Regions from separate parts of the Gordonia sp. IITR100 genome, predicted to be linked through region 3. Evidence: predicted binding sites of a transcription regulator. Region 3 holds the regulator's gene; each other region holds the start of a gene.
What was found. The regulator LexA, encoded in region 3, represses DNA repair genes until DNA is damaged. The targets are predictions, from matches to a motif close to CGAACANNTGTTCG.
Positions count from the first base shown of each region.

Region 1: B1818_RS15420 (HNH endonuclease signature motif containing protein) is a predicted target of LexA. The motif match lies at 6,057-6,070, and genes of this name have one in related genera.
Region 2: B1818_RS08265 (HNH endonuclease signature motif containing protein) is a predicted target of LexA. The motif match lies at 7,198-7,211, and genes of this name have one in related genera.

Region 1 is NZ_MVKV01000011.1:3,374-13,858, reverse strand. Features, by position in the region: gene B1818_RS15445 (hypothetical protein) at 1-219, shown strand, start outside; gene B1818_RS15440 (TetR/AcrR family transcriptional regulator) at 237-842, shown strand; gene B1818_RS15435 (FAD-binding oxidoreductase) at 854-2,500, shown strand; gene pta (phosphate acetyltransferase) at 2,543-4,741, shown strand; gene B1818_RS15425 (acetate kinase) at 4,738-5,940, shown strand; gene B1818_RS15420 (HNH endonuclease signature motif containing protein) at 6,098-7,882, shown strand; gene B1818_RS15415 (serine/threonine-protein kinase) at 7,885-10,485, opposite strand.
Region 2 is NZ_MVKV01000003.1:401,679-412,163, forward strand. Features, by position in the region: gene B1818_RS08250 (PAC2 family protein) at 1-614, opposite strand, end outside; gene metH (methionine synthase) at 666-4,256, shown strand; gene B1818_RS08260 (crotonase/enoyl-CoA hydratase family protein) at 4,295-5,062, shown strand; gene B1818_RS08265 (HNH endonuclease signature motif containing protein) at 5,550-7,172, opposite strand; gene B1818_RS08270 (manganese-dependent inorganic pyrophosphatase) at 7,389-8,312, opposite strand; gene B1818_RS08275 (MFS transporter) at 8,452-9,882, shown strand; gene B1818_RS08280 (alpha/beta fold hydrolase) at 9,795-10,485, opposite strand, start outside.
Region 3 is NZ_MVKV01000003.1:157,476-167,960, forward strand. Features, by position in the region: gene dapF (diaminopimelate epimerase) at 1-282, shown strand, start outside; gene hflX (GTPase HflX) at 335-1,777, shown strand; gene B1818_RS07150 (HPr family phosphocarrier protein) at 1,854-2,114, opposite strand; gene B1818_RS07155 (fructose-specific PTS transporter subunit EIIC) at 2,213-4,351, opposite strand; gene B1818_RS07160 (1-phosphofructokinase family hexose kinase) at 4,468-5,433, opposite strand; gene B1818_RS07165 (DeoR/GlpR family DNA-binding transcription regulator) at 5,430-6,200, opposite strand; gene B1818_RS07170 (phosphoenolpyruvate--protein phosphotransferase) at 6,349-8,058, shown strand; gene lexA (transcriptional repressor LexA) at 8,036-8,740, opposite strand; gene B1818_RS07180 (LysM peptidoglycan-binding domain-containing protein) at 8,965-9,504, shown strand; gene nrdR (transcriptional regulator NrdR) at 9,604-10,104, shown strand; gene hrpA (ATP-dependent RNA helicase HrpA) at 10,078-10,485, opposite strand, start outside.

The DNA of each region.
Region 1 (10,485 bases), on a different contig from region 3:
CAGACCACGATCACCGCGCGCGCCGAGACGCCGGAGCCGGCGCGGACGACGCCTTCGGTCCGCCGTACGTCACCGGCGCCTGTCCCGTCGGCGCCCTCGACGTCATCCGAACCGGATGATTCCGCCGGGATCACCACGACACCTCCGACCACCGAGGACGCCGCACCGGAGCGCGCCGTGATCACGACGACCACCACGACGGTTCCCGCCGCATCCTGATTCGCTACGGTTTTCGCATGGATCGTGACCGCATGGTGGATGTCGGAGTCGGGCTGGTGTCCCGGTTCGGGGCCAAGACGCTGAGTCTGACGTCGGTGGCCCGGCACGCCGGGGTGGCGCGGGCGACCGCCTACCGGATGTTCGGCGGCCGCGAAGCGCTGGTCACGGCCATCGTGGAACGCGAGGTGTCGCTGCTGCGGGTCAAGTTGATCGAATGGTCGGCGACCGCGCCCGACGCCGCGGGCAAGATCCACGCGCAGGTGGTGAACGTGCTGCCCTACATCCGCAACCACGACGCGTTGCAGTACGTGCTGCGCAAGGAGCCGGAGGAAGTGGTCCGCGCGCTCGTCGCCACCAACGATTCGGCCGGGCCCACGCTCATCCATCAGATCGTGTCGGAGGCCCTGCCCGATCTGGAACCCGAGATCGGGGACCAGCTGTTCCCCACCCCGCGGGGGGCCGCGGAGTTCCTCGTGCGCACCATCTACTCCCTCATGCTCATCCCCGACAGCTTCCTGAGTGACGAGCAGATCGCCGAACTGGTCGTGCGGGCGATCGTCCGAGACGACACCGAGAGCGGTGGCGCGCCGACGGGCGGCAACCGGCCGGGCCCGGTCCGATGACCGGTGAGCACATGTCCGACGAAACCGCGATCCCCGTCGTGGGGATGCTCCGCCCGCGGTGGGGAGACCCGGCGCGCACCGCCGAGCTGCCCGGCGCCGCAGCAGCTCTGGCCGGGGACCGGGAAGCCGCCGCCGGCGTCGACCCGGACACCATCTCGCCGGCTCTGTCGACGGTCGATGCTGCTGTCCGCGAGGATATTTCGGCGGTCGTCGGCGCCGACAACGTCTCCGACGCGGACGCGGCACGGGTGCAGCACACGCGCGGGTACTCCACCCCGGACATCCTGCGGTTGCGCGCGGGTGACGCCGACGACGCGCCCGACCTCGTCGTGTACCCGGGCGACCACGACGAAGTGGTCGCGATCCTGCGGGTGTGTTCGGAGCGACGGATCGCGGTGGTGCCGTTCACCGGCGGGACATCCGTGGTGGGTGGGTTGACGCCGGACCGCGCCGGACTCGCCGGCGTGATCAGTCTCGACCTTCGCCGCCTCGACCGCGTGGTGGAGATCGACGAGATCTCCCGGACGGCGACCCTGCAGGCCGGTCTGCGCGGACCCGCGGCCGAGGCGCTCCTGCGCGAGAAGGGTTGGACCATCGGTCATTTCCCGCAGTCCTATGAGGGCGCCGGAATCGGTGGCTATGCCGCCACTCGCTCGGCCGGCCAGTCGTCGGCCGGATACGGGCGCTTCGACGAGATGGTCGAGGGCCTCGTGTTGGCGACTCCGCGCGGAACCATCGAACTCGGTACCGCGCCGCGGTCGGCGGCCGGACCCGACCTGCGTCAGCTGGTCCTCGGGTCGGAGGGCGTGTTCGGTGTCATCACGAGCGTGCAGATCCGTATCCGCCCGGCCCCGACGACCCGCGTCTTCGACGCCTGGCGGTTCGCCTCGTTCGCCGAGGGCGTGACCGCTCTCCGTCGGCTGGCCCAAGACGGTCCCCTGCCGACGGTGCTCCGGCTGTCCGACGAGGTGGAGACGGCGTTGAATCTCGCTGATCCCGCCGGCGCCGGGAGCGAAGCGAGCGGGCCGGATGACGCCGGCGCCGGGAGCGGTGAGGGCGATGGCGATGGCGATGGCGGCGGGTGTCTGGTCGTCGCCGGGTACGAGGGTGCGGCCGACGAGGTGGCGCGGCGACGCGATGCGGCATCGTCGGTGTTGATCGACGCCGGTGGCGGGGCGCTGGGGGAGGGTCCCGGAGAGGCCTGGCGGACAGGACGTTTCGCGGGACCGTACCTTCGCGACCCGTTGCTCGATGCCGGGGTGTTGGTCGAGACGCTCGAGACCGTCGCGTTCTGGTCGCGGCTGCACGACGTGCGCGCCGCGGTGACGGCCGCGCTGACGGACTCGCTCACTGCCTCGGGTACGCCGCCGCTGATCATGTGCCACGTGAGTCACGTCTACGCGTCGGGTGCCTCGCTGTACTTCACGGTCGTCGCACCGTTCGCCGACGACCCGCTGGCGCAGTGGGGGGCGGCGAAAGTCGCGGCCAATTCCGCGATCCGGGCGTCCGGTGCCAGCATCACCCATCATCACGCGGTCGGGCGGGATCACCGTGACGCGTACCACGACGAGATCGGGCCCCTGGCCCTGGACGCGTTGCGGTCGGTCAAGGCGTCGCTCGATCCCGACGGTGTGTGCAATCCGGGTATTCTCCTCTGACGCCCGACTCCGGGACCGGGGTTGCCCGGTCCGTCCGCCACTATGCTGGGGCGCATGGCCACGGATAGAGTCCAGACCGCCGACGCCGACGGACCCGCGAGCGCGGATCAGATCGTCGCCGACCCCACGACCAGCATCTACATCGCCTCGGCCGAAGGCGAGACCGGTAAGTCCATCGTCGCGCTGGGGTTGCTGGCCCTGCTGTCGGCGACCGGCGGGCGGGTCGGGGTGTTCCGTCCGATCTCGCGGACGGCCGCGGAGGATCGTGATCCGATCCTCGATCTCCTCCTCGACTACGAATCCGCCGACCTCCCGTACGAGGACTGTCTCGGTGTCACCTACGAGGAGGTGCACAACGATCCCGAAGGCGCGGTCGCCGAGATCGTCGCGCGCTTCCACGCCATCCAGTCCCGCTGCGACCGCGTGGTCATCGTGGGGTCGGATTACACCGACGTCGGCACCCCGTCGGAGCTGAGCTACAACGCCCGGATCGCCGCGAATCTGTCGGCGCCGATGGTGTTGGCGATCAAGGCGATCGACCGGTCGCCGGAAGAGATGCACGGATTGGCCGAGGGGCTGATCGCCGAGGTGACCGCTGCCCATGCCACCCCCGTCGCCCTGGTTGCCAACCGGTGTGACCCCGATCGCCTCGACGAGATTCGGGACCAGTTGCGCAGCACCGGGATTCCGGCGCTGTGCCTACCCGAGGAGCCGGTGCTCTTCGCCCCCACGATGGGGGAGCTCAAGGAGGCGCTCGGCGCGACGATGTACAGCGGTGACGAGGAATTGCTCGACCGCGAGGCGCTCCGGGTGATGGTCGGTGGCATGACCGTCGAGCACATCCTGGAGCGGCTCACCGACGGCACCGTCGTCATCACGCCAGCCGACCGGTCGGATGTTCTCCTCGCACTCGTGAACGCCAACACCGCACAGGGTTTCCCGCGTCTCGCCGGCATCATCCTCAACGGCGGACTCAAACCGCACCCGATGATCGAGGCGCTGGTGAGCGGGTTGAAGCCGACCCTGCCGATCATCAGCTGCCCGCAGGGCACCTACGACACCGCGCGTACCGCCGCTCACACGCGCGGCAAGGTGGGGGTGGGCTCGGTACACAAGATCGAGGCCGCACTGGCGATGATGGAGACCCATGTCGACCCCGAGAAGGTCATGCGCAACCTCAACGTGTCGACGCCTACCGTGGTGACGCCGCAGATGTTCGAGTACCGCCTGATCTCCCGTGCGCGCGCCGACCGAAAGCACATCGTGTTACCGGAGGGCGACGATGACCGGATCCTGCGGGCCGCCAACAGGCTTGCGCGGCGCAGCGTTGCCGACCTCACTCTGCTCGGTGATCCCGAAGCGGTGCGCGAGCGTTCCATCGAACTCGGACTCGACCTCTCCGACGTCACGGTCATCGACCCGGCCGAGTCGGAGTATCTCGACGAGTTCGCCCGGATCTACACCGAGCTGCGCAAACACAAGGGCATGGATCTGGAACGGGCCCAGGAGAAGATGCGTGACGTGTCCTACTTCGGCACGATGATGGTGCACACCGGGCGCGCCGACGGGATGGTGTCGGGGGCGTCGCACACCACGGCCCACACGATCCGGCCGGCCTTCGAGATCATCAAGACCAAACCGGGTGTGTCCACCGTGTCGAGCGTGTTCTTCATGTGCCTGGCCGACAAGGTGCTCGCGTACGGCGACTGCGCCATCGTCCCGGATCCGTCCGACGAACAGCTCGCCGACATCGCCATCTCCTCGGCGCAGACGTCCGCGGCCTTCGGTATCGATCCCCGGGTCGCGATGCTGTCGTACTCGACCGGGACGTCCGGATCGGGTGCCGACGTCGAGAAGGTCAAGACCGCAACCGAACTCGTGCGCGAGCGGCAACCCGATCTGCTGGTCGAGGGGCCGATCCAGTACGACGCCGCGGTGGAACCCTCAGTGGCGAAGACCAAGATGCCCGACTCGCCGGTGGCCGGCCGTGCGACCGTGCTGATCTTTCCCGACCTCAACACGGGCAACAACACGTACAAGGCGGTGCAGCGGAGCGCGGGGGCGGTCGCGATCGGCCCGGTGCTGCAGGGCTTGAACAAGCCGATCAACGACCTGAGCCGCGGCGCCCTCGTGTCGGACATCGTGAACACGGTCGCCATCACCGCGATCCAGGCCCAGCAGGAAGGTGTTGACCCACTCGCCGAGAACGTCGCCTCCGCCGAGGCCGAGGGTTCCCGATGAGCGGGGCGTCGGGTGCGGTGCTGGTGCTCAACGCCGGCTCGTCGTCGCTGAAATACCAACTGGTGCAACCGGCGGACGGCACAGTGATCGCGGAGGGCGTCGCGGAGCGGATCGGCGACTCCGGTTCGTCGATGACACACGAACAGAACGGCGAGACCGTCACCGAGACACTGGAACTCGACGATCACCTCGCCGCGGTCCGACGGGCGGAGCGCTTCTTCGCCGACAACGGAACCGATCTGGCCGACGCGGGACTGAGTGCGGTCGGGCATCGGGTGGTGCACGGTGGCCGGTCGTTCTACGAGCCGACGGTGGTGACCCCCGAGGTGATCTCGGAGATCGAGCGGATCTCCCCGCTGGCGCCGCTGCACAATCCGGCCAACCTGGTCGGTATCCTGGCGGCCCGGGAGTTGCTCCCCGATGTCCCCTCGGTGGCCGTGTTCGACACCGCGTTCTTCCACGGTCTCCCCGACGCGTCGGCGACATACGCGATCGACCGTGCGGTCGCGGACGAACATGCGATCCGCCGCTACGGTTTTCACGGCACCAGCCACGAGTATGTCTCCGGTCGGGTGGCCGAGTTCCTCGACCGCGACCCGGCGTCGCTGAACCAGATCGTGCTGCACCTGGGCAACGGCGCGTCGGCGTCGGCCATCGCGGGCGGGCAGCCGATCGACACGTCCATGGGGATGACCCCGCTCGAGGGGCTGGTGATGGGGACCCGCAGCGGTGACCTCGACCCCGGGCTGGTCCTGCATCTGAACCGGGTGGCGAACCTGTCCGTCGACGAGATCGACACGCTGCTCAACAAGCGTTCGGGACTTCGAGGTCTGTGCGGCGAGAACGACTTCCGCGCGATCACCGAATTGATGGACAACGGTGACGACGCCGCCCGACGCGCCTTTGACGTCTACATCCACCGTCTGCGCCGCTACCTCGGTGCGTACGCGTTCGCCCTCGGCCACGTCGATGCCATCACTTTCACGGCCGGGGTGGGGGAGAACTCCGCAGTCGTCCGCGCCCGTGCGCTGGCGGGGTTGGAAGGGTTCGGGATCATCGTCGATGACGAGCGAAACGCTCAGCGTGGCAAGGAGGCTCGACGCATCTCGGCCGACGACAGCGCGGTGGACGTGCTCGTAGTCCCGACCAATGAAGAGCTGGCCATCGCGCGGCAGTCGGCGGCGGTGGTGGCCGGGTAATTCTAAGTCGCAGGATTGAGCGAGCCTCGGCTGCCCCTACCACGCACCACCGACAAGATGAGCTCTGCGGATGGTCAACGAAAACCATTGCACGCCAGCGGCATAGCCGTTACACTCGATCATGTATTCGTGCAAACGTCTCCGGGGGGGGGTGACAATGTCTGACGAATCAATAACGCCGCAACCGCGCGCCGTCGAGTTGGTGGCCGATCTGCACGCGACCCTCGACAAACTGCAGACCGTCGACTTGTCCCCGTGTACCGACGAAGAACTGATGGAAGTCGCCGCCGCTACCGAACGCGCGATCGCTCGAACCACTTACGCCGGCGACCGCCAAATCGCCGAAATCGAGGCTCGTGATCTGCCCCGCAAGACCGGCTGCCGAACACTTATGCAGTTCATGACCCATCGGCTGCGGATCTCCAACCCGATGCGTCGACGCAAGCAGCTGAACGCCACCGCCGCGCTGACTTGCCTCAACGGCGACCGTCTCGAACCTGAACACCCCACGCTGGCAGAAGCTTTCGCCACCGGATCCGTGGGAACCGGGCACGTCCAGGCCGCCATCGATGTCCTCGACCAGATCCCGCATGCTGTCGAACACGACGTGAAAGTCGCCGCCGAGCGGCAGATGGCCGAGATCGCCGAAGCCCACACGCCCGCCGAGATCACCCAGCTCGGCTCGCGACTGCTCGCCCACCTCGATCCCGACGGCACGCTGTCCGACGACACCGAGCAGAAACGACGCCGCGGCCTGTGGATCGGACGCCAACGAGCCGATGGCACCGCCAAGATCTCGGGCACCCTCACACCCGAACTCCACGCCCGCCTGACGATGATGTTCGCGGTCTGGGGCAAACCCGGACTCAACAACCCCGACGACCCCGCCTCACCGTCCGGACCGGCCGGCACCGCCGACCCCGACGCCCTGGCCTCGGCAGCCGACCGCGACGGTCGCACCCTCGCCCAGACCAATCACGACGCGCTCGACGCCGCACTGGCCGCCGGATTCGCCGACGGCGCACTCGGGACGTCGCATCGCGGCCTGCCCGTCCAATTGATCATCAAAGCCGACCTCTCCGACCTGATCCGGGGAGCCGGACTCGCGACCACCGCCACCGGCACCCTGCTGCCCATCCGGGACTTGATCGCGATGGCCGGTGACGTCCAGCCGTGGTTGGCGATCTTCAAGGACGCCACCACTGTGCCGCTGCACTTCGGGCGCGGCAAACGCCTCGCCACCCGCGAACAGCGCCTCGTCTCCTTCACCCGCCCCGACGGGGAAGTGTGTTCGGCACCAGGATGCGATCAACCCGCCACCCACATCGAGCTTCATCACGCCGAACGAGACTGGGCCAAGGGCGGTCTCACCGACATCGACGACCTCGCCCCTGCTTGCCCGCGACATAACCGGATGGTCGGCGACCAACCCGGGCAGTACACCACCCGAATCGCCCGATCCGGACCCGACGAAGGCCGCTGCGTCTGGCGGTTGAACGCCGAAGCCGGCGCACCGCCCAATCCCGGTCGCCTGAACCGCCGACCCGACATACCCCGGCGGTTCGCAGAACATCTGAACACCGTGCGCGACGAGATCCACGGACCGACCACACAAGGGTTTCGCGGGCTCGGTCGCCGGACCCTTCGTGACGCGCCCTCCGCAAGCTCCGGGCGCTCCTCAGGGAGCAGGGGTGACGCGCCCTCCGCAAGCTCCGGGCGCTCCTCAGGGAACCGGGCTGACGCGCCTTCCGCAAGCTCCGCAGGGAGCCGGGGGCCCGGCGATCAAGCGCGCCGCTCATGGCTGAAAACCAGCCACGTCATCGACGTCCGACCACCACGGCGCGTGCGTCGTACCCGCATATCGCTTGTCGAGGCCCACCTCGCGGAGCTCTTGCGCGAAGACCCTCTCGTGCGCAACGCAGCAGGGACGTTCTTCGAATAGCCCTAGAACAACGTATTCGGCCGGACGTAGTTGGCGAGGTCGACGAGCATGAACCGGTGGTCCCGGTTGGTGCGGGTCAGGCGGGCCAGTTGGCGCAGTGAACGTTCGGTGCCGGTGCGAATGCCGTACTCGGTGAACGGGAAACCGAGCAGAGTCGAGGGTTCGTTGTCCTGCTTGGCGTCGTCGGGATTGTCATGAATCCAGCCCAGCGCGGTGCCCAGCACTATGAGCAGCATCCGCGCCTTGCGTGGTTCGGTGTCCGGGATCTGCTCGAGACGTCGTGCGGCCTCGACGATCTGCTCGCGGGTCACCTGCGAGGTGGGTCGCCCGTGCACGAGCGCGATGATCGCCGTCGCGCGCGCGGTGTTGAAGTGGCGGCTGGTGGCCGGCACCTCGTCGAGCGGCTGGATCGCGGCATCGATGTCACCGGCCGCCACGGCGAGCCGGGCCAGACCGAACGCGGCGGTCACGATGCTGTGATCGGTCAGCCACAGATCGTGATAGTGATGTTGCGCAACGTCATACAGTTTGGCGATCTTCTCGGCAGACTTCGCCGGACCCTTCTCGTCGGCCAGCCAGCGGCCGATGAGTTCGGCGGTACCGGCGACGGCGAGCTTGGGCGCGACCTCGCCCGGCATCGCACCGAGGACCTCGTCGAAGCGCTCGTAGGCCAGTTCGGGTTCGTCGTTCATCAACGCGCAGATGCCCATGTACCACTCGACCCGCCACGAATCACCGTGGTGGGCGCGGACTTCCTGGAGAAGGGCGAGCGCGGTGTCGACGTCGTCGAGCTGCAGATGCGCGCGGGCCTCGGCGAGGTCGATCTCCCGCGACGGGTGGGCGTTCTTGACCGGCCGGCCGCCGAACAGTGAGGCGAAACCTTCTGCCCGGGCGGTGTTGATGGAATCCAGGGTCTGTCGCGGGTCCGACAGCGCGGCCGAGGTGAGCAGACTCGCCGCCGGGTCGAGGGGGTTGACCAGCGGGACGGGCAGGGCGTTGGCGATGTCCACCGGATCGTAGAACGCCGCCTGATCGGGGTCGAAGAAGCCGTCGACCGGCGCGAGCATCAGGTCGGTGCCGAACGTCGAGCGCTGCGGGGTGAAGACCGTGGACAGCGCGGGCCGCGGCACCCCGGTGTGCACGGCGACCGTCTCGCGCAACACATTCAGCACCTGGGTGCTCATCTCCTCCGCGGAGACGAACCGATCGGCCGGGTCGGGGGCGGTGGCGCGTTGCAGGAGGCGGTAGTACGACGGATTGTTGCGGAAGACAGGCGTTTTCGACGCGGCCGGCAGACCGTCGACGTAGCGTCCGTTCCGCATCTCCATCGGCACGGTCAGGACTGCGAGGGTGCGTCCGATGCTGTAAATGTCGGTCGCGATCTGCGGTCCGGTCTTGACGATCTCCGGTGCCTGGAACCCGGGCGTGCCGTAGAGGTGCCCGTAGCCGTTGATCGGCGAGACGGCGCCGAGATCGATCAGCTTCACCTCGTCGCTGCCGACCATGATGTTCTCGGGTTTCACGTCGTTGTAGACCAGGCCGACCGAGTGCAGATAGCCCACGGCGAGAAGCACTTCCAGGATGTAGGCCAGGCCCTGCTCCACCGACAGCAGGGAGTTGTCCGGATCGCCCGCGGTGATCTGTTTGAGCGTCTGGCCGCCGATGTACTCCATCACGATGTAACCGAAGCGGTCATCGTCGTCGACGTGCTCGACGAAGTTGTAGATCTTGACGATCCCGGGATGGTTGACCGAGGCCAGGAACTGCCGTTCCGCGACCGCGACGCGCTGCGCCTCCGAATCCGAGGAATTCAGCAGGCCTTTGAGGACGACGGGCCGGTCGCTCACGTTGCGGTCGATGGCCAGGTAGATCCAACCGAGGCCGCCGTGGGCGATGGCGCCGGCGATCTCGTACTGGTCGGCGACCAATGTTCCGGGAGCCAGTCCCGGGACGAAGGAGTACCGGGCGCCGCAGTTGCCGCAGTCGCCGGTCGGGGGACCGGCGCCCTCGCCCTCGGCTCGACCGACGGGTTTGCCGCAGCGCCAGCAGAACCGCTTGCTGTCGGCGATCACCGGGTCGTCGATGACGGCGTCCTCGGGTTCGATGTCGGTGATCTTCGGCATCTCGACCAGGCCGCTGCCGAGCCGCCGCTCGTGCACCGGCGGCCGACGCCGCGGAACCAGACGCCGACCGAGCGGACCCGAGTCGGGTTCCGGAAGGGGCACGGCCGGAGGTTGCCGTTCGACGCGGTCGGTCCGGTCGTCGGGGTCGACCCCCACGGTGAACACCGGTGCGACGGCCTGGGTTCCGACATCCGGGTCGGTGCGTCGGCCGGGCCGGGGGTCGGTGGTGTCGTCCATGTCGTCGGGGCCCTCGGTCAGCGCCGCCAGGTCGGCCCGCTGGGTGCCGACGTCGACCACCTTCGCGGTCGTCTCCGCGTCCTCACCACCGGGACGGCCACCGCCCGGGCCGGGACCGTCGAGGCCGGTGTCGTCGTCGCCGAGCAGGGCGTCGAGCGAGACCCGCTGGGTGCCGAGGTCGTCGCCCCGTTCGCCGTGGGTGACGTCGTCTGTGTCGTGATCGTTTCGGGCCGCGTCGTCCAT
Region 2 (10,485 bases), 240 kb from region 3:
ACCGTGGCCTTCGGGTTCGGCGGCGTCGACACGTAGTGGGGGACGGCCGCCCAGAACGAGACGGCCGGCAGACCCGCCTGGACGAAGAGATCCTGGAGCACGCCGGTGATACCGGTCGGTCCCTCGTAGCGACTCTCCGCGAGGTTGTACCGGGCCGCGGACTCGCTGCTGTAGGCCGCGCCGGTCACCGGCACCGGGCGGGTGTGCGGGGTGTCGGCGAGCAATGCGCCCAGCATCACCGTGGTCTCGACACCGAGCTCCTGCGCGAGGTCGACGATCTCGGCGCAGAACGCCCGCCACCGCATGTTGGGTTCGATGCCGCGGACCAGCACGATGTCGCGGTCGGCGCCCCGCGGGCTGCAGTACGAGATCGACGTCGTCGGCCAGTCGATCCGGCGTGTGACCCCGTCGATCTGATTCACGGTGGGGCGATTGACCTGGAAGTCGTAGTATTCATCGGAGTCGATGTCGGCGAGGGGTCGGGCGTCCCATTCGAGTGCCAGGTGCTCGACAGCGCTGCTGGCGGCGTCCCCGGCGTCGTTCCACCCCTCGAAGGCCGCGAGCAGAATGGGTCTGCGCAGCTGGGGAAGGTTCGACGTCTGCTCAGCGTTCACCGATCCAGCCTACGACCGAACACGCAGAGAGGGCGAACTACGCTGTCAACCATGTCCCCTGACTTCTCCGGAACCGATCCACGCGATTTCGACACGACATTTCTGTCGGCGATGTCGCGTCGGGTACTGATCGGCGACGGGGCGATGGGCACCATGCTGCAGGCCGCGGATCTGACGCTCGACGACTTCCGTGGCCTCGAGGGTTGCAACGAGATCCTCAACGACACCCGGCCCGACGTCCTCGAGGGCATCCACCGTGCGTACTTCGAGGCCGGCGCCGACGCCGTGGAGACCAACACCTTCGGGTGCAACCTGTCGAATCTGGGCGATTACGACATCGCGGACCGGATCCGGGAGCTGTCGTACAAGGGAACGACGATCGCGCGCGGCGTCGCCGACGAGATGGGTCCCTCGGCCGACGGCACCGACCGTTTCGTCCTGGGTTCGATCGGGCCGGGCACCAAGCTGCCCAGCCTCGGCCACACCACGTATGCGGCCATCCGCGACGCCTACCTGGAATGCGTCATCGGCATGCTCGAGGGCGGTGCCGACGCGATCCTGATCGAGACCTCGCAGGATCTGCTGCAGGTCAAATCGGCGGTGGTGGCCGCCCGCCGTGCGATGGAGCGGGTGGGCCGCAGGATCCCGATCATCTCCCACGTCACGGTCGAGACGACCGGCACGATGCTCCTCGGCTCGGAGATCGGTGCCGCGCTGACAGCGCTGGAGCCGCTCGGTATCGATCTGATCGGCCTGAACTGCGCCACCGGTCCCGCCGAGATGAGCGAACACCTGCGGTACCTCTCCAAGCATGCGCGCATCCCGGTGTCGGTGATGCCCAATGCCGGTCTGCCGGTCCTCGGTGCCAACGGTGCCGAGTATCCGCTGACGCCCGAGGAACTCGCGCAGGCCATGTCGCAGTTCGTGGGCGAGTTCGGCCTGCAGTTCGTCGGCGGTTGCTGCGGCACGACACCCGAACACATCCGGCAGGTCGCGGACGCGGTGTCCGAGGTGACCCCGGCGACCCGGACCCCGGAACACGAGTCGGAGACGTCGTCGCTGTACTCCGCGGTGCCCTTCGACCAGGACGCCAGCTTCCTGGTGATCGGTGAGCGCACGAACACCAACGGCTCCAAGGCCTTCCGCGAGGCGATGATCGCCGAGGACTACCAGAAGTGCCTCGACATCGCCAAGGACCAGACCCGCGACGGCGCGCACATGCTCGACCTCAACGTCGACTACGTCGGTCGCGACGGCGCCGCCGACATGACGGCTCTCGCCAGCCGGTTCGCCACCTCGTCGACGCTGCCGATCATGCTCGACTCCACCGAGCCGGAGGTCATCCGAGCCGGTCTGGAGTCGCTGGGCGGGCGCTGCGCGGTGAACTCGGTCAACTACGAGGACGGCGACGGACCGGATTCGCGGTTCACCAAGATCATGCAGCTCGTCGTCGAGCACGGGGCGGCGGTCGTCGCGCTCACCATCGACGAGGAGGGGCAGGCGCGTACCGCGGACTGGAAGGTCCGGGTGGCCGAGCGGCTGATCGCCGACATCACCGGCAACTGGGGGCTCGCCGAAGAGGACATCATCCTCGACACGCTGACCTTCCCGATCTCGACGGGTCAGGAAGAAGTCCGACGCGACGGCATCGAGACCATCGAGGCGATCCGCCGGCTGCACGAGGCCCACCCCGACGTGCACTTCACGCTGGGCATCTCGAACATCTCCTTCGGGCTCAATCCCGCTGCGCGACAGGTGCTCAACTCGGTCTTCCTGCACGAGTGCGTGCAGGCCGGCCTCGACACCGCGATCGTGCACGCGTCGAAGATCCTGCCGATGGCCCGGATCCCGGAGGAGCACCGCGAGGTCGCCCTCGACCTCGTCTACGACCGGCGACGTGAGGGTTACGACCCGCTGCAGAAGCTCATGGAGCTGTTCGAGGGTGTCTCGGCCGCCTCGGCGCGTGAGTCGCGGGCCCAGGAACTGGCGAAGCTGCCGCTGTTCGAGCGCCTGGAGCGCCGGATCGTCGACGGTGAGCGCAACGGTCTGACCGACGACCTCGACGAGGCAATGACCCAGGTCCCGCCGCTGACGATCATCAACGACACGCTGCTGGCCGGGATGAAGACCGTCGGCGAACTCTTCGGTTCGGGCCAGATGCAGCTGCCGTTCGTGCTGCAGTCCGCCGAGGTGATGAAGACCGCGGTGGCGCATCTCGAGCCGCACATGGAGGCCACCGGCGAGGACGGCAAGGGACGCATCGTCCTCGCCACCGTCAAGGGCGATGTGCACGACATCGGCAAGAACCTCGTCGACATCATCCTGTCCAACAACGGGTACGAGGTCGTCAACATCGGCATCAAACAGCCGATCGCGACCATCCTCGACGTCGCCGCGGACAAGCGGGCGGACGTCATCGGGATGTCCGGGCTGCTGGTCAAGTCGACCGTGGTGATGAAGGAGAACCTCGAGGAGATCAACTCCCGTGGGCTCGCCGACGAGTACCCGGTGCTGCTGGGCGGCGCCGCACTCACCCGCTCCTACGTCGAGAACGATCTCTCCGAGACCTACGAGGGCGACGTGCACTATGCGCGTGACGCTTTCGAGGGTCTGCGCCTGATGGACGACATCATGGCGACCAAGCGTGGCGGGGGACCCGACCCGGACAGCGACGAGGCGAGAGCCGCGGCGGAGAAGGCCGCCGAACGCAAGGCCCGCCATGAGCGATCGAAGCGGATCGCGGCCAAGCGCAAGGCCGCCGAGGAACCCGTCGAGGTGCCGGCCCGCTCGGATGTGGCCGCCGACAACGAGATCCCGACCCCGCCGTTCTGGGGGTCGCGGATCGTCAAGGGCGTCCCGATCGCGGACTACATGCAGCTCCTCGACGAGCGCGCGCTGTTCCTGGGTCAGTGGGGTCTTCGGGGCGCCCGCGGTGGTGACGGGCCGTCGTATGAGGACCTCGTCGAGACCGAGGGGCGGCCACGCCTGCGGTACTGGATCGATCGCCTGTCGACCGAGAACATCCTGCAGCATGCCGCCGTCGTCTACGGGTACTACCCGGCGGTCAGCGACGGCGACACCGTCCACGTGCTCACCGAGCCGGAACCGGATGCGCCGGTGCGGTTCAGCTTCACGTTCCCGCGTCAGCAGCGGTCGCGGTTCCTGTGCATCGCGGACTTCATCCGGTCCCGCGCCGACGCGAAGGCGGCCGGCAAGGTCGACGTGCTGCCGTTCCAGCTCGTCACCATGGGACAGCCGATCGCCGACTTCGCCAACAAGCTGTTCGCCGACAACGCCTACCGCGACTACCTCGAGGTGCACGGCATCGGCGTGCAGCTGACCGAGGCGCTCGCCGAGTACTGGCATCAGCGGGTGCGCAGCGAACTCGCGTTCGGCGACCGCACGATGGCCAGCGAGGACCCGGAGAACGCCCAGGGCTTCTTCGACCTCGAATACCGCGGCGCGCGTTTCTCGTTCGGTTACGGCGCCTGCCCTGACCTCGAGGACCGGGCGAAGATGATGGAGTTGCTCGAGCCGGGACGGATCGGCGTCGAACTGTCCGAGGAGTTGCAGTTGCATCCCGAGCAGTCGACCGACGCGTTCGTGTTGCACCATCCGGAGGCGAAGTACTTCAACACCTGACGTACTTCGCCACCGGATCGAGGGACGGGGGACAGGCCATGACGGTTCTGGAGCGGTCCGAGGGGCCGGTGCGGATCATCGGGATCGACCGGCCGGATCGGCGCAACGCCGTCGACCGCGCGACCGCCGATGCGCTGGCGGATGCCTTCCGGCGGTTCGACGCCGACGACTCGGTGTCGGTCGCGGTGCTTCACGGAGAAGGCGGGACCTTTTGCGCCGGAGCCGATCTCAAGGCCATCTCGGACGGTGACCCGAATCGGGTGGCACCCGACGGTGACGGCCCTATGGGTCCGACCCGAATGACGTTGTCCAAGCCGGTCATCGCGGCGATCTCCGGGCACGCCGTGGCCGGCGGACTGGAGCTGGCGCTGTGGGCGGACCTGCGTGTGGTCGACGACGACGCCGTCTTCGGGGTGTTCTGCCGGCGCTGGGGCGTCCCGTTGATCGACGGTGGGACCGTTCGACTTCCGCGCCTGATCGGCGAGAGCCGGGCCATGGATCTCGTGCTGACCGGCCGGGCGGTAACCGCCGACGAGGCATTGTCGATCGGGCTCGCCAATCGCGTCGTCCCGTCCGGGACCGCGCTACCGGCCGCGATCGCACTGGCCACCGAGGTCGCCGCGTTCCCGCAGACGTGCATGCGCCAGGACCGGCTGTCGGTCCTCGAACAGGACGGCCTGGACACGGACGCGGCCATCGCCAACGAACTCCGACACGGCATGGTCTCGCTCGCCACCGACACCCTGGCCGGCGCAAGCAGATTCGCCGGCGGCGCGGGCCGGCACGGGGAGGGCGTGGGCAGTTAGACGATCCGACGAATGCGGAACGTCTCGACGCGCCAAGCTACTCACCAGCCCCTGCTCCCTGATCCGAAAGAACGCCCTGCCCCCGCTCCCTGAGGAGCGCCCGGAGCTTGCGGAGGGCGACCAACCCCGCTCCCTGAGGAGCGCCCGGAGCTTGCGGAGGGCGACCAACCCCGCTCCCTGAGGAGCGCCCGGAGCTTGCGGAGGGCGACCAACCCCGCTCCCTGAGGAGCGCCCGGAGCTTGCGGAGGGTGCGTCACGAAGGGTCTTCGCAACCCGACTCACCAGGACCCTTCGTGAAGGCCTCCGCATGCTCCGGCCTCCTCAGGGAGCAGTGATTGGGCTCGCGCCGAGCGCAACGGGTTCTTTCGCAGTCCACGACGGCCGTCAGGCCGCAGACACTGAGGTATGAGGAGCGATAGCCGCCGGGCCGAGCAAGGGACGAAGGAGGTCGACGAGCTACGACGGGTCCTCTTGCGCTGTAGCGCAGTCAGTTGCGTGCGAGGTACTCGGCTAGGAATGCTTCGACGAGGGAGGGTCGGAGCTGTCGTTGGCCGGGTCGGGGTGGTCTCACGTCGATGACGTGGCTGGTTCTCGACCATGATCGACGCGCGTCGTCGTGGTGCCGGTTGTTCGGGCGCGCGTGATCGCCGGACCGCGTTGGTGGCCCGTGGATCTGCTCGCGCACGGTGTTCAGGTGTTGTGTGAATCGCCGCGGGATGTCGGGTCGGCGGTTGAGGCGTTCGGGGTTGGGTGGTGCGCCGGGTTCGGCGTTGAGTCGCCAGAGGCAGCGGCCTTCATCGGGTCCAGAGCGTTCGATGTGGGTGGTGTACTGGCCGGGATTGTCGCCGACCATGCGGTTATGACGGGGACAGGCTGGGGCGAGATCGTCGATGTCGGTGAGACCACCCTTGGCCCAGTCCTTCTGGGCGTGATGAAGCTCGACGTGGGTGGCGGGCTGATCACACCCGGGCGCCGAGCACACTTCGCCGTCAGGGCGGGCGAACGAGACGAGGCGTTGTTCGCGGGTGGCGAGTCGTTTCCCGCGCCCGAAGTGCAGGGGGACGGCGGTGGCGTTTTTGAAGATGGCCAACCACGGCTGGACCTCACCGGCCATCGCGATCAAGTCCCGGATGGGAAGCAGGGTGCCGGTGGCGGTGGTGGCGAGTCCGGCTTCGCGGATGAGGTCGTTGAGGTCGGCTTTGATGATCAGTTGCACGGGCAACCCGCGGTGCGACTTTCCAAGGGTCCCGTCGGCGAATCCGGCGGCGAGTGCGGCGTCGAGGGCGTCGTGGTTGACCTGCGCGGGAGTGCGGCTGTCACGGTCGGCCGCGGCTGTCAGGGCGTCGGGGTCGGCGGTGCCGACGGGTCCGGACGGTGAGTGGGGGTCGTCGGGGTTATTGAGTCCTGGTTTGCCCCATACGGCGAACATCATCGTCAACCGGGCGGCGAGTTCGGGTGTGAGGGTGCCGGAGATCTTGGCGGTGCCATCGGCGCGTTGGCGGCCGATCCACAAGTTGCGGCGTCGTTTCTGGTCGGTGTCATCAGCCAATGTGCCGTCGGGGTCGAGATGAGCCAGCAACCGGGCACCGAGTTGGGTGATGTCGGCGGGTGTGTGGTCGACGGCGATCTCCGCCATCTGCCGTTCAGCCGCGACTTTCACATCGTGTGCGACGGCGTTGGGGATCTGGTCGAGGACATCGAGGGCGGCCTGCACGTGCGCGGAACCGGCCGCTCCTGCGGCGAACGCTTCGGCCAGGGTGGGGTGTTCAGGTGGTAGGACCTCGCCGCCGAGGCTGGTGCGGGTGGCGGTGGCGTCCATCTGCTTACGGCGTCGCATCGGGTTGGAGACGCGTAGCCGGTGGGTCATGTACTGCATGAGTGTTCGGCACCCGGCTTTGCGGGGCAGGTCGCGGGCCTCGACCTGATCGATCTGCCGGTCACCAGCAACAGTCAACCGTGCGATCGCTTTCTCGGTATCGGCTGCCACTTCGGCCAACTCGGCATCGGTGCACGGCCCCAGGTCGACCGTCTGCAACTCGTCCACGATGCGGTGGAGGTCGGCGATCAACTCGACGGCACGCGGCTGCGGCGTCGCTGATCCGTCAGACATGGCCACCCCCCAAGAACCGTAGCCGCGAATGTACGTTCGAGTGTACACCACAGTCGGCATCTCGCAACTCGAAAGTGTCTGTTGTGCAACGGTATTCGTCGGCGACAACTTGTCGGTGCGTTGTGGTAGATGGGGCGCCGGTTTGGGTTGTCCTCGAATTTTGTTGTTACGAGTCCTCTCTCGGCTGCGGATGTGCGCGGGGAGGCCAGAGACCGCTCAGACGTCCAGCACTTCGGTCAACTGCGGGACGATCTGCTTCTTGCGCGAGACGACGCCTTTGCCGAAGGCGTGGCCGTCGGCGACGGTGACACCCAGCGCCTGCTCGATGGCCGAGGCGGGTTCGCCGACCACGAGCAGGTCCGAGTCGGCCTTGATCACATCGGTGATGAGCAGGAGGTAGAGGTCGTAGCCGGCTGCCTCCTTCTCGGCGGTCATTGCCGTCAGGAACTCGTCGCGACGGTCGAGTATCTCGGCGGAGTCGACCGTGGTGACCTGCGAGACCCGTACCGTCTTCGGCCCCATGTCGAAGCTCTTGGAGTCCCGTCCGATGATCGCCGACACCGGCTCGTCGCCGAGCGCGGTCCCGGCCCGTAGAAGCGCGTCGCCGTACTCGTCGACGTCGACGCCCGCGATGTCGGCAAGCTCGGCGGCAGCGGCGCGATCGGCGTCGGTGCAGGTGGGGGAGTTGAACAAGAGGGTGTCGGAGATGATCGCCGACAGCATGATGCCCGCCTGCGGACGCGGGATCTCGACCCCGTTCTCCGCGTACATCCGGGTGAGAATCGTGCAGGTGCATCCGACCGGTTCGACGCGCATGTACAGCGGCGCTGCCGTCTCGAAATTGGCGATCCGATGGTGGTCGATGACTTTCAGGACGGTCACGTCGGTGATGTCGGCGACGCTCTGCTGGCGCTCGTTGTGGTCGACGAGCATGACCTTCGCCGGCGCGGCCGTCTCGATGACGCGCGGCGCGTCGAGTCCGAAATGCTCCAGTGCGAAGGTGGTTTCGAGACTCGGTCGGCCCAGGGCAACGGCCTCGACATCGCTGCCGAGCGCGGCTTCGAGGTGGGCGAGGCCGATCGCCGCCCCGATGGCATCGGTGTCGGGGTTGCGGTGTCCGAACACCAGGATCTTCGACATGGGACCTCGGCTTTCTCCTCGGCGGTGCGCGTGGGCCCAGACTACGACGATCCCGGCGCCTCGCGGGTCTCGTTCCCCGTGAGCATGATCCTCACCGGGTCGGCGCCCGCGCCCGGGGTCGGGGTTCTACATTGGCCCCATGTCCACGACCGGGCGTCGACGCGTCATCCTGGTCGTCTGCTGCCTGAGCATGTTCCTCGTCGGCCTCGACATCTCCGCGGTCAACGTGGCGCTGCCGTCGATCGGCGCCGATCTCGACGCCACGCCGTCTCAGCTCCAGTGGGTGGTCGACTCGTACACGCTGGTCGTCGCGAGCCTGCTCATCCTCGGTGGCACCACCGGCGACCGGCTCGGTCGCAGACGCATCTTCGGGGTCGGCCTCGCGATTTTCGGAACCGGGTCGGTGCTCTGCGCGGTGTCGCCGACACCGGAGGTGCTCATCGCGGCCCGGGCTGTCAAGGCGGTCGGTGGCTCGATGCTGAACCCGGTGGCCCTGTCGATCGTGACCACTGAGTTCACCGAGCCGAAGGCGCGTGCGCGGGCGATCGGGTTGTGGGGAAGCGCATTCGGGGCGAGTCTGGCCTTCGGCCCGGTCGTCGGTGGTGCGCTGGTTTCTGGCCTGGGCTGGCAGGCGATCTTCGTGCTCAATGTCCCGGTGTGCGTGCTCGCCCTCGTTCTCAGCCGGCGGTACGTCCCCGAGTCGAGGGCGCCACAGCCTCGACGGGCCGATGTGGTGGGTCAGCTGTTGATCCTCGTGCTGTTGGGAACCGTGACGTTCGGGATCATCGAAGGGCATGTGCTGGGCTGGAGGTCCGGCGTCATCGTCGGCTGTTTTGCGGTCGCTGCGTGCTCGTCTGTGGTCCTGATCTGCTACGAGTTGCGCCGCGACGAGCCGCTCCTGGACCCGCGGTTCTTCGGCAGTGTGCCGTTCACCGTCGCGGTCGTGTGCGCGGTCATCGCGTTCGCGGCGACCGGCGGGTTCCTGTTCGTCAACACCCTGTACCTGCAAGAAGTCCGCGGACTGAGTCCGCTCGGCGCGGGTCTGATGCTGATCCCGTTGGCTCTGGCCGCCGCGTCCTGCGCGCCGGTCTCGGGACGCCTCGTCGCCGCGCGGGGGTCCCGGCCGCCACTGTTCGCGGGCGGGATCGGGATGGCGGCGGGCGGAGTGCTGCTCCTCGGCGTCGGATCCGATACCCCGTTCACCTACCTCGGCGCGGCCTACCTCGGGTTCGGCATCGGCTTCGGACTGGTCAACGCGCCCATCACGAATGCCGCGGTGTCGGGCATGCCGCGAACCCAGGCGGGACTCGCCTCCGCCATGGCGTCCACCGGGCGCCAGGTCGGGACGGCGCTGGGCGTGGCGGTGTCCGGTGCCATCGCGTTCTCCGGACGGGTGGGAACGGTGGCCGACGACCTGAGCGCCACCGCACGACCGTTCTGGATGGTGGTGACGCTGTGCGGCGTGGCGATCGCCGTGCTGGCCTATCTCGCCACCGGCGCCTGGGCGGAACGAACCGCCGTGCGCACACGCGACCGCGTCGAGTCCCGATCGGGCTCCTGGACGGCGTGAGATTCCCACCATCGCGCGATCAGCTCGACGATCCCATCAGGCGTCCGCGTCCATCCGAGGTGCGTCGCGACGCCCCCGGCCGGACCGTCGGAGGCCCGGTAACACAGTGTCGACATCGCGTCCTTGTCGAACGCCGCGTCGTAGGCGTCCGCGGCGCGGCCGGACACGACCTCGTCGTCGTGCAGCCGGATCGACAACGCCGGCAACCGCATTCGGGAGTCGAGTGCGAACGGCGCCCACCCGGTCAGCACCATGCGCGCCCATTCCCGCATCAGCGTGCGCGGCGTCGGACCGCCGAAGCCGCGTCGTGGCCACCGGCCGAGCACCGCCGCGACCGGCGTGACCGACGCGGCCAGTGCGGCGAGCGGGATCCCGCGTGCGCCGTAGTGTCGGAAGTGGGGGACCGAGGCGCCGATCGCCACGATCCCGTCGGGAGCACGATCGGTCCGTGACGCCACCAACGCCGCCAGCTGTGCACCCAGGCTGTGACCGAGCACCAGGACCCTCGTCTCCGGGGTTTCCGTCCGGGCGGCGGTCACGGCGTCGGCCAGATCGTCCGCCTCGTCGGCATAGGACCAGTCGGAACGTCGAGACGGTGGCTCG
Region 3 (10,485 bases):
AACGTCGAGCTGCTGACCCCACCCGCGGAAGGGCCCGACGGCAGCCTGACCGCGCGGATGCGGGTGTTCGAACGGGGCGTCGGGGAGACGCGCAGCTGCGGAACCGGCCTGGTCGCGGCGGCGCGCGCCGCTCTCGACGCCCGCGGCGCGGACACCGGCGAGCTGCGCATCGGCATCCCCGGCGGTGAGGTCACCGTGACGATCCGTCCCGATGGCTCGACCCTGCGCGGGCCGTCGATGCTGGTCGCCGACGGGGTGCTGCGGCCCGGCTGGGAGCGCTGAGCTCGATATTCGCGTGCTCGGTCCTGGACGGTCGTGAGACCATGGTTCCCGTATGACCGAATCAGAAGCACAGATCATGTCCGCGGCCGATCTCGGGATCCGCGACACCGCGGATCCCACCACCGGCGAACTCCAACTGTCCGAGCGCGCCTCACTGCAGCGCATCGCGGGACTCTCCACCGAACTCACCGACGTCACCGAGGTCGAGTACCGGCAGCTACGACTCGAACGCGTGGTCCTGGTCGGCGTGTGGACCGAGGGCAGCGCGGCTGCCGCGAAGGCCAACATGACCGAGCTGGCCGCCCTCGCCGAGACGGCCGGTTCCCAGATCCTGGACGCGGTGATCCAGCGTCGCTCCAAACCCGATCCCGCCACCTACATCGGCAGTGGCAAGGCCGAGGAATTGCGCGAGATCGTCCTCGCGACCGGCGCCGACACCGTCGTCTGCGACGGTGAGCTCACGCCCGCCCAGCTCAATGCGCTGGAGAAGGTGGTGAAGGTGAAGGTCATCGACCGCACCGCGCTGATCCTCGACATCTTCGCCCAGCACGCGACCTCTCGCGAGGGCAAGGCGCAGGTCTCCCTCGCGCAGATGGAGTACATGCTCCCGCGTCTGCGCGGCTGGGGTGAATCGATGTCCCGGCAGGCCGGTGGCCGGGCGGGCAGCAACGGCGGTGTGGGCCTTCGCGGTCCCGGTGAGACCAAGATCGAGACCGACCGTCGCCGCATTCGGGAGCGGATGGCCAAGCTGCGGCGCGAGATCCGTGGCATGAAGAAGGCGCGGACGACGAAACGTGCTGCGCGCAAGAGCGGTTCGATCCCGACGATCACCGTCGCCGGCTACACCAACGCGGGCAAGTCCAGCCTGGTCAACGCGATGACCGGCGCCGGTGTCCTCGTGCAGGACGCGTTGTTCGCGACCCTGGATCCCACCACCAGGCGGGCGACGCTCGACGACGGCCGCGCGGTCGTCTTCACCGATACGGTCGGGTTCGTCCGGCATCTGCCGACCCAGCTCGTCGAGGCGTTCCGGTCGACGCTCGAGGAGGTCGTCGACGCCGATCTGCTTCTGCACGTCGTGGACGGTGCGGACGCCTTTCCGATAGAGCAGATCTCGGCCGTCCGTCAGGTCATCAACGAGATCGTCGCCGAAGAGGGCGTCACCGCGCCGCCGGAGTTGTTGGTCATCAACAAGATCGACGCCATCGACGGCAACCGCCTCACCGAGTTGCGTGGCGCGCTCGGTCCGGATGCGGTGTTCATCTCCGCCCGAACCGGTGAGGGACTGCCCGAACTCTTCGGGCGGGTGCGCGAGTTCGTCGGTCGCGAGGACGTCGAGATGACCATCGAGGTGCCGTTCGACCGGGGTGATGTCGTGTCTCGCGTCCACAGCGAGGGCGAGGTCATCTCGTCGGAGCACACCGAGACCGGTACCACGATGAAGGTCCGCGTCCCGGCCGCTTTCGCGGGCGAGATCGCGGACCTCCGGATCTGAGCGCTTCGCCGGTTGTACGGACCCAGTCGGCTGTACGGACCCAGTCGGCTGTACGGACCCAGTCGGCTGTACGGACCTAGTCGGCGTCGAGATCCTTCTCGACGAGACCGACGATGGTGTCGAGCGCGGCCTGGTCGTCGGCCGTCACGACCACGCGGGTGCCCTTCTCGGCCCCGAGCGTCATGATCATCAGCGCCGACCCCGCGTCCACCGGGTCACCGCCCTCGAGGCCCAGCGTCACCGGGCTGCCGGTCTCGGCGACCGCCTCGGCGATGATCGTGGCGGGGCGGGCGTGCAGTCCGACTGCGGAGCCGACGGTGGCGGTGGTGCTGGGCATGGGAACTCCTTCGAGTGATGTCGTGCGATCTGCGGTGGTTGTCGGGCGATTCGGTGCCGGGGAGCGCCCCGGATGTCAGGTGGTCGTGTGATCGGGTGTCAGACGGCGACCGCCTCGAGTTCGTCGAAGGCGACGGCGTCCCGACTGCGGTGCACCTGCTTGGCCGCGACCACCAGGACAGCGGACAGCACCGTACCGGCGACCAGCGCGACGAGGAACAGGACCCAGTTGTTCATGGCGAAGAAGACGAAGATGCCGCCGTGCGGGGCGCGCAGTTCGACACCGAAGGCCATGATCAGCGCACCGCTGAGGGCACCACCGGCCATCATCGACGGGATGACCCGGAAGGGGTCGACCGCGGCGAACGGGATGGCACCTTCGGAGATGAACGACGCGCCGAGGAGCCATGCGGCCTTGCCGTTCTCGCGCTCCGGTTCGGTGAACAGGCCCGGTCGGACGACGGTGGCGAGAGCCAGGGCGAGCGGGGGCACCATGCCTGCACACATGACCGCCGCCATGATCTGGAACTGCGCGGGTCCGGCAGTCGCCGCGTCGGCGATCCCGGCGGTGGCGAACAGGTACGCGCTCTTGTTGACCGGTCCGCCGAGGTCGAAGCACATCATCAGGCCGAGCACGATGCCGAGGGCGATGGCCGATCCGCCGGACATGCTCTCGAGGCCGCTGTTCATCTGCTCGGTCAGCCAGGCGAGCGGTTTGCCGAGGACCATGTAGAGCAGTCCGCCGACGATCATGCTGCCGAACAGCGGGATGACCACGACCGGCATGAGACCACGAGCCCACTGGGGCACCGGGGTCCGCGCGATCCACAGGCACACCACGCCGGCGATGAGACCGCCGATCAGTGCGCCGATGAAGCTGGCGCCCACGGCGAGCGAGACGATGCCGGCCACGAAACCGGGTGCGATACCGGGGCGGTCGGCGATCGCGAAGGAGATGTAGCCCGCGAGGACCGGTACGGCCAGGCCCATCACGCCTGAGCCGATCGCGAAGCTCACCGCGCCCAGGTACTGCAACAACCCGCCTGCCGGCAGATCCCAGAGGCTGTTGTTCAGGGCGATGAACGCGCCGTCGCTGAGGGTGCCGCCGTCGTCGAGGTTCGTGTTGGCGACCTCGTAGCCGGCGAGCAGGAAGCCGAGCGCGATGAGCAGTCCGCCCGCCGCGACGAACGGGATCATGTAGCTCACACCGGTCATGAGTGCCTGGCGTGTACGGCCGGCGAGACCGATGCCCGACTTCGACGAGTCGGCCGCGTCCGCGTCCGCGCCGTCGCCGGTGACGCGCGCCGCGTTCGGGTCGCGCCCCGCCGCGACCGCCTCGGCGATCATCGCGTCGGGCTCGTTGATGGCGCGCTTCACCCCGGATGCGATGACGGGTTTGCCGCGGAACCGGTTGCGGTCCTTGACCCCGACGTCGGTGGCGAAGATGACGGCGTCGGCCGACGCGATCACATCCGGATCGAAGGCCGTGGTCGCCGAGGACCCCTGGGTCTCCACCGCGAACTCGACGCCGGCCCGCTCGGCGGCGTACTTCAGGGCGTCGGCCGCCATGTAGGTGTGGGCGATGCCGGTCGGGCACGCGGTGATCGCGACGATGCGCGGCGTGGCCGGTCCCGGGTCCGGGGTCCGGTCCGAGTCCGGGTGGGCCGGCGCACCTTCGGGTTCCTTGGTAGACGTCGCTGGTGCTGCCGCGGCGGCCGGGGCAGGGGTCGACGGGGCAGGGGTCGACGGGGTGGCGGTCGGCGCGGTGGCGGGGGCAGGGGGTGCGGGGTCGATGGCCTCGTTGACCAATTCGATGACCCGCTCCTCGTTCTCGGCCGCGCGGAGCGAGGCCACGAAGTCGGGCCGGACGAGTGAGCGCGCCAGCGAGCTGAGGAGCTTCATGTGCGCACTGGCACCCCCCTCGGGCGCGGCGATGAGGAAGACCAGGTCGGCCGGCCCGTCCGGTGCGCCGAAGTCGACCTTGCGGGACAGCCGCGCCATGGCGAGACTGGCCGCGGTCACCGACGCGGTACGGGCGTGCGGGATGGCGATGCCGCCGGGAAGTCCGGTGGCGGACTTGGCTTCTCGGTCCAGTGCGGCCCGCGCGAGGTCGGCGGGATCGGTGGTCCGGCCGGCCGCGGCGAGGGCGTCGGCGAGCGTGGTGATGACGGCGGCGGGATCGCCGCCGGCGTCGACGTCGAGACTCACCGTCTGGTCGGTGATGATCTGCTCGGTCATGGCATGTCCTTCGGTGGAAAGGGTGGGGTCGGTGCTGGGTGGGTCGATGGTGGATGGAGTCGGTGCTGGATGGGTGCGGTGTTGGATGGATGTGAGGACCCGCCGGGACGGTGCCGTCAGGTCATGCGCGCGGCTCCCGACAGTTCGGTCACCCGCACGCCGGGGAGGTCGAGGTGGTCGGGCGTGGGGGCCTGGGTGCCGGCGAGCGATGCCGCCGCCGCGCCGTACGCCACGGCCGACCGGAGGCAGTCGGCGGGCGCGGCCCCGGTGCTCTGCGCGATGAGGTAGCCGGCCAGTGACGAGTCGCCGGCGCCGACGGTGCTGCGGGGGACGATCGGCGGCGGGGTCGCCGACCACACGCCGGATGCGGTGACCAACACGGCCCCGACGGCGCCGAGGGTGGCGAGGACGTTGCCCCCGATCTGCTCGGCGATGGTCGTAGCGGCGTCGATGACCGGTCCGAGATCGTTGCGCGCGAGTGCTTCTCGGAGCTGTCCGGGGTCGGCTCCGGTCAGTTCGGCGAGCTCGTCCTCGTTGGGCTTGATCAGGTCGACGCGACCGGTGACGCTGGCACGGAGGGGAGCGCCCGAGGTGTCCACCGCGACCCGGCATCCGGCGAGGACGAGGTCGTCGGCGATCGAGCGGTACCAGTCGTCGGGGACGCCAGGAGGCAGCGAACCGCAGAGGGTGACCCACTGCGCGGAGCCGGCGTGCTCACGGATCAGCCCGACTAGCGCCTCGCGATCCGGGCCCGTCAAGGTGACGCCCGGTGCGTTGATCTTGGTGGTCGTCCCGTCGGATTCGGCGATGGTGATGTTGGACCGGACCTCGCCCTCGACCGGCACGGCGTCGTAGGGGAGTGCGAGGTCGTCGAGTGCGGCCCGCAACGGGTCGCCCGGCCGCGCCGGGAGCAGTGCGCGGGTGGCCAGGCCCGCGGCCGCGACGACCCGGGCCACGTTGACGCCCTTGCCGCCCGGCTCGGTGCGGACCACGCCGGCGCGCTGCACCTCGCCGCGGGCGAGCGGTGCGCCGAGTTCGAGGGTGCGGTCGAGACTCGGGTTGGCGGTGACGGTGACGATCATGCGATCACGACCTCGACGCCACGCGCGGACAGGGCCGCCGAATAGGCCGGGTCGATCCCGGAGTCGGTGATGAGGACGTCGACGTCGTCGAGTCCGGCGAAGGAGGTGAGGTCCTCGCGGTCCATCTTCGAGCTGTCGGCAAGGACTACGACCCGTTGCGCGGCTGCGACCATCGCCGCCTTGACCGCGGCCTCGTCCGGGTCGGGTGTCGACAACCCGTGGGCCTCGCTCAGGCCGTTCGTCCCGATGAAGGCGGTGGTCACGCGCAGTCGGCGAAGCGCGTCCACGGTGTCGACGCCCACGGTCGCCTGGGTGAGACCGCGTACGCGTCCGCCGAGGGCATGGAGACCGTCGGGATGGGTTCCCGCGAGCAGGCCGGCGATGGGCAGGCTGTTGGTGAACAGGGTGAGCCTCCGATCGGGAGCGGTCGCCTCGGCCGCGCGGTAGGTGGTGGTGCCGGCGTCGAAGAGCACCGAGCCGCCGTCGGGCGGCAGGAACCGGATGGCCGCCCGGCCGATCGCGGTCTTCTGCTCGATCTGGCTCGACTCCCGTTCGTCGATCCCGAGCTCGCCGAGGGTGCGCATGATCTCGGCGCGCACGGCGCCGCCGTGGACCCGCTGGAGATGTCCGGCGCGTTCCAGTACCGCGAGATCGCGTCGGACGGTCTCGCTGGTGACGTCGAATTTCTCGGCGAGCGCGGCCACGGATGCCCGCCCCGCGAGGCGCACCTCGTCGACGATCGCCTGTTGTCTCTCCTCGGCGTACACACCGCTCCGATCTCCGGTTTCGACCACCCGCTTGTTGAGGCGTGTGGGATTGGATGTTGTAGTAATTGTGTTTACGCCTGTTTGTGTTGACAAGTCAAGCACTTTTTGTAACGGTGGTCACATCGATAGTCGAGTGAGAGGCAAGACGATGGCGCAGATCCTGACGGGAACCCCGGTGGTCGGCGGATTGGCCCACGGTCCCGCGCTGTGGCCGGGCGAGCGACCCGACCACTCGCCGGAGAAGCTCGGCGTCGGTGTGGAGATCGCCGAGGAACGGCGCGCCGACGAGGTCTCGCGCTTCGCCACCGCGGCCGGCGCCGTCGCGGCGCGGCTGCGCACGCGCGCGTCGCAGAACACCGGGGTGACGGCCGAGGTGCTCGCCGCGACGGCGGGCCTGGCCGAGGACCGCGGCTGGATCGGTGCCGCGACCGCGCTCATCGGCAAGGGCGCCCCCGCCGAGGCCGCTGCCGTCGCGGCCACCGAACAGTTCGCGGCGGTGTTCACCAAGCTCGGCGGACTGATGGCCGAGCGGGTCACCGATCTCAACGACGTGCGCGACCGGGTCCTCGCCGAACTGCTCGGCCTACCCGAACCTGGTGTGCCCACTCCGGAGGTGCCGTCGGTCCTGCTCGCCGACGACCTCGCGCCCGCCGACACCGCGGGCCTCGACCCCACGAGCACCATCGCCCTCGTCACCCGCCTCGGCGGACCGACCAGCCACACCGCGATCATCGCGCGCCAGCTGGGGATCCCGTGCGTGGTGGCGGTGGCCGACCTGGACGAGATCGAGCCCGGCACAACCGTTCTCGTCGACGGCAGCACCGGGCGAATCGAGGTGGAGCCCGATGCGGAGGCGGCCCGGGCTCGCGTCGACGAGGATCGGCGGCATGCCGCACTCGTCGCCGGCTGGACCGGTCCGGGGCAGACCGCCGACGGGGTGGCCGTGGCGGTGCTCGCCAACGTCGCCGACGGATCGTCGGCACGCGCCGCGGCCGGGTACCCAGTCGAGGGCGTCGGGCTCTTCCGCACCGAACTCGCGTTCCTCGAGCGTGCCGACGAACCGTCGGTGGACGAGCAGGCCGCGATCTACCGGGAGGTGCTCGATGCGTTCAACGGGCAGAAGGTGGTCATCCGCACCCTCGACGCCGGGTCCGACAAACCGCTCCGGTTCGTGACCCATCCCGACGAATCGAACCCAGCGCTCGGCGTGCGGGGTGATCGGATCGCGCTGGCGCACCCCGAGATCCGCGCGCATCAGCTCGACGCGATCGCGCAGGCCGCGTCGGGGTCGGCCGTCGCGCCGTGGGTCATGGCGCCGATGATCGCCTCGCCGGCGGAGGCGCGCACCTTCGCCGCCGAGGTCCGTGGCCGTGGTCTGGTCGCCGGGGTGATGATCGAGGTGCCCGCGGCGGCGATCCTGGCCGAAGCCGTCCTCGCCGAGGTGGACTTCGTGTCCATCGGCACCAACGATCTGACCCAGTACACGATGGCGGCCGACCGGATGTCGGCCGATCTCGCCGGACTGACCGACCCGTGGCAACCGGCCGTGTTGAGCCTCATCGCGGGAGTCGCGGCAGCGGGCGCACGTCAGGGAAAGCCGGTCGGGGTGTGCGGCGAGGCCGCCGCCGATCCGAACCTCGCCTGCGTGCTCGTCGGTCTCGGCGTCACCTCGCTGTCCAGCGCGCCGGCTGCTGCCGCGGCCGTGGGGGCCCGGCTCGGCGAGGTGTCCGCACCGGACTGCCGGGCCGCCGCCGAGGCCGCCCTGGCCACCTCGGATCCCGCCGCGGCGCGCGAGGCTGCCGCGGCGGTGCTCGACGGTTCGGTCGGCGGAGAGGTCAGACTCGCCGCATCACGGTGACGACCTTGCCGAGGATGACGGCATCGTTGCCCGGGATCGGATCGAACAGTTCGTTGTGCGGCATGAGCCAGACGTTGGGGCCCTGACGCTTGAAGGTCTTCACGGTGGCCTCGCCGTCGATCATGGCCGCGACGATGTCGCCGTTGTCGGCGACGTTCTGCTGCCGGACCACGACCCAGTCGCCGTCGCAGATCGCGGCGTCGATCATCGACTCGCCGACGACGCGCAACAGGAAGAGCGATCCCTCGCCGACCAGCTCACGGGGCAGCGGGAAGACGTCCTCGACGGCCTCCTCGGCCAGGATCGGACCGCCGGCCGCGATACGGCCGAGAACCGGCACGAAGGTCGGCTCGGGAAGCTGGCCGGCCGTCGGGGTGTCCGGCGACGGGGTGTCACTCGGGGCGATGTTGACCGCACGGGGACGGTTCGCGTCGCGCTTGAGCAGCCCCTTGCGTTCCAGCGTCCGCAACTGATGGGCCACCGACGACGTCGAGGCCAGGCCGACCTCGTCGCCGATCTCCCGGATGCTCGGCGGATAACCGCGCTCGCGCACCGAGCGGCGGATCACCTCCAGGACCCCGGCCTGTCGCGGGGTGAGTGAGGCCTCGGCGGCGGCGGCGTCGAACGGGGCCTCGTCGTCGGCGCCCCGCGCTCGGCCGCGCCTATCGCCGGTGTCACTCATGTTCGGTTCCTCTCGTCTTCGGAACGTGCTGGTAGATGGCTTGCGCCGGGTCCGAGCCTAGCGGAGTTCGACCGGCACCTCAAACATTTGTTCGATGTGTCGCGAGACTTTGTCGGGCCGTCGTGCTACAAATTCGAACATCAGTGCATCGAACATCTGATCGATGTTCGAACACCGACCGCGACACCCCGCACGATCCAGACACCAGAACACCGGAGGGCACCATGCGCACCGCCACTCTCGTCGCTCCCGTCCGCACCGACCGTCCCGACGCTGTCCGGCCCCCCACCGACCGCGCCGATCGGGTCCGGACGCGCGCCCCGCTGTCCGACGGCGGCCGGCCGATAGACAACCGGCCGGCCGGCACCCGACCGCGGGGTGCGTCGCCGGTGACCCCGCGGGTGGGCGGTACCCACTGTGGCTCTCCGGTCGGGGTGCGCGGGCGTGGCCCGGTCGGACCCGACGCGGCGGTGTTCCGTCGGCGCCGCCGCACCGCGGTCGCGCTCCTCGCCGGCGTCGGGCTGGCGTTCGTCGTGTGGGTGTTCGGTGTCGTGGGCCAGAACTACTCGGACTCGCTGACCCCGTCCGCCGTGAGTGCCGAGGTCGTCCACGTGCGCTCGGGGGACTCGCTCAGCTCGATCGCCGGCCGGGTGGCACCCGAGATGCCGCGCGAGGTCGTGATCGACGAGATCGTCGCGATGAACGATCTGGGGTCGAGCGCGCTGCAGGTGGGCCAGCCCCTGCTCACCCCCCGGTACCGCTGAGGCCGGGCGGTATCCTCGATGTCACAGGGGCCGGCCGACAAGCGGCGGGGCGCACGCTTCGGGTGCGTTCCAGCGTCCCGCGACCTGCGTGAGGACACGATGCGCTGCCCCTTCTGCAAGAACGACGACACCAAGGTCATCGACTCGCGTGTCGCAGATGAAGGGCAGGCCATCCGCCGCCGTCGCTCCTGTGTGGAGTGCGGTCGCCGGTTCTCGACCGTGGAGAGCGCCGTGCTCGCGGTGGTCAAACGCAACGGCGTGACCGAACCGTTCAGCCGGGAGAAGGTCATGCGCGGCGTGCGGCGAGCCTGTCAGGGCCGCCACGTCGCCGAGGACGCGCTCGCGCAACTCGCCCAGCAGGTCGAGGACACGGTGCGCGCCAGTGGATCGGCCGAGATCCCCAGCAACGAGGTCGGACTCGCCATCCTGGGTCCGCTCCGCGATCTTGACGAGGTGGCGTATCTGCGCTTCGCCTCGGTGTACCGGTCGTTCGACTCGGTGGAGGACTTCCAGCGCGAGATCGACGACCTGAAGGCGGCATCGGGTTCCGGGAGCGCGCTCGCCGAACCCGTGTCAGCCGAGTCGGTCCAGAGCTCGTAGGACCCGTTTCTCCGACACCGGGAACGCGGTACCGAGACGCTGGGCGAACAGCCCCACGCGCAACTCCTCGACGAGCCACTGCGCTTCGTCGTCGACCACCGCCCGCCGGTGCTCGGGTACCTGTTCGATGCGCTGGGCCCACCGTTCGACGACGCGATCGACGGCGGCCACCCCGGCCTGGTCGCGTGCTGCGGACGCGGGTAGTGCCTCCAGACGTGCTTGCGCGCCGTCGAGATAGCGCGGCAGATTCTCCAGGTGGCGTCGCGCGGTGGCCGCCACGAATCCGTCGAACACGAGGTGGGCGACCTGTTCGGCGACGTCGTCGGCAGCCAGCGAACCGGCGTGCCGGTCGATCGCCGCCCGCAGCGGGGCCATCCGTTC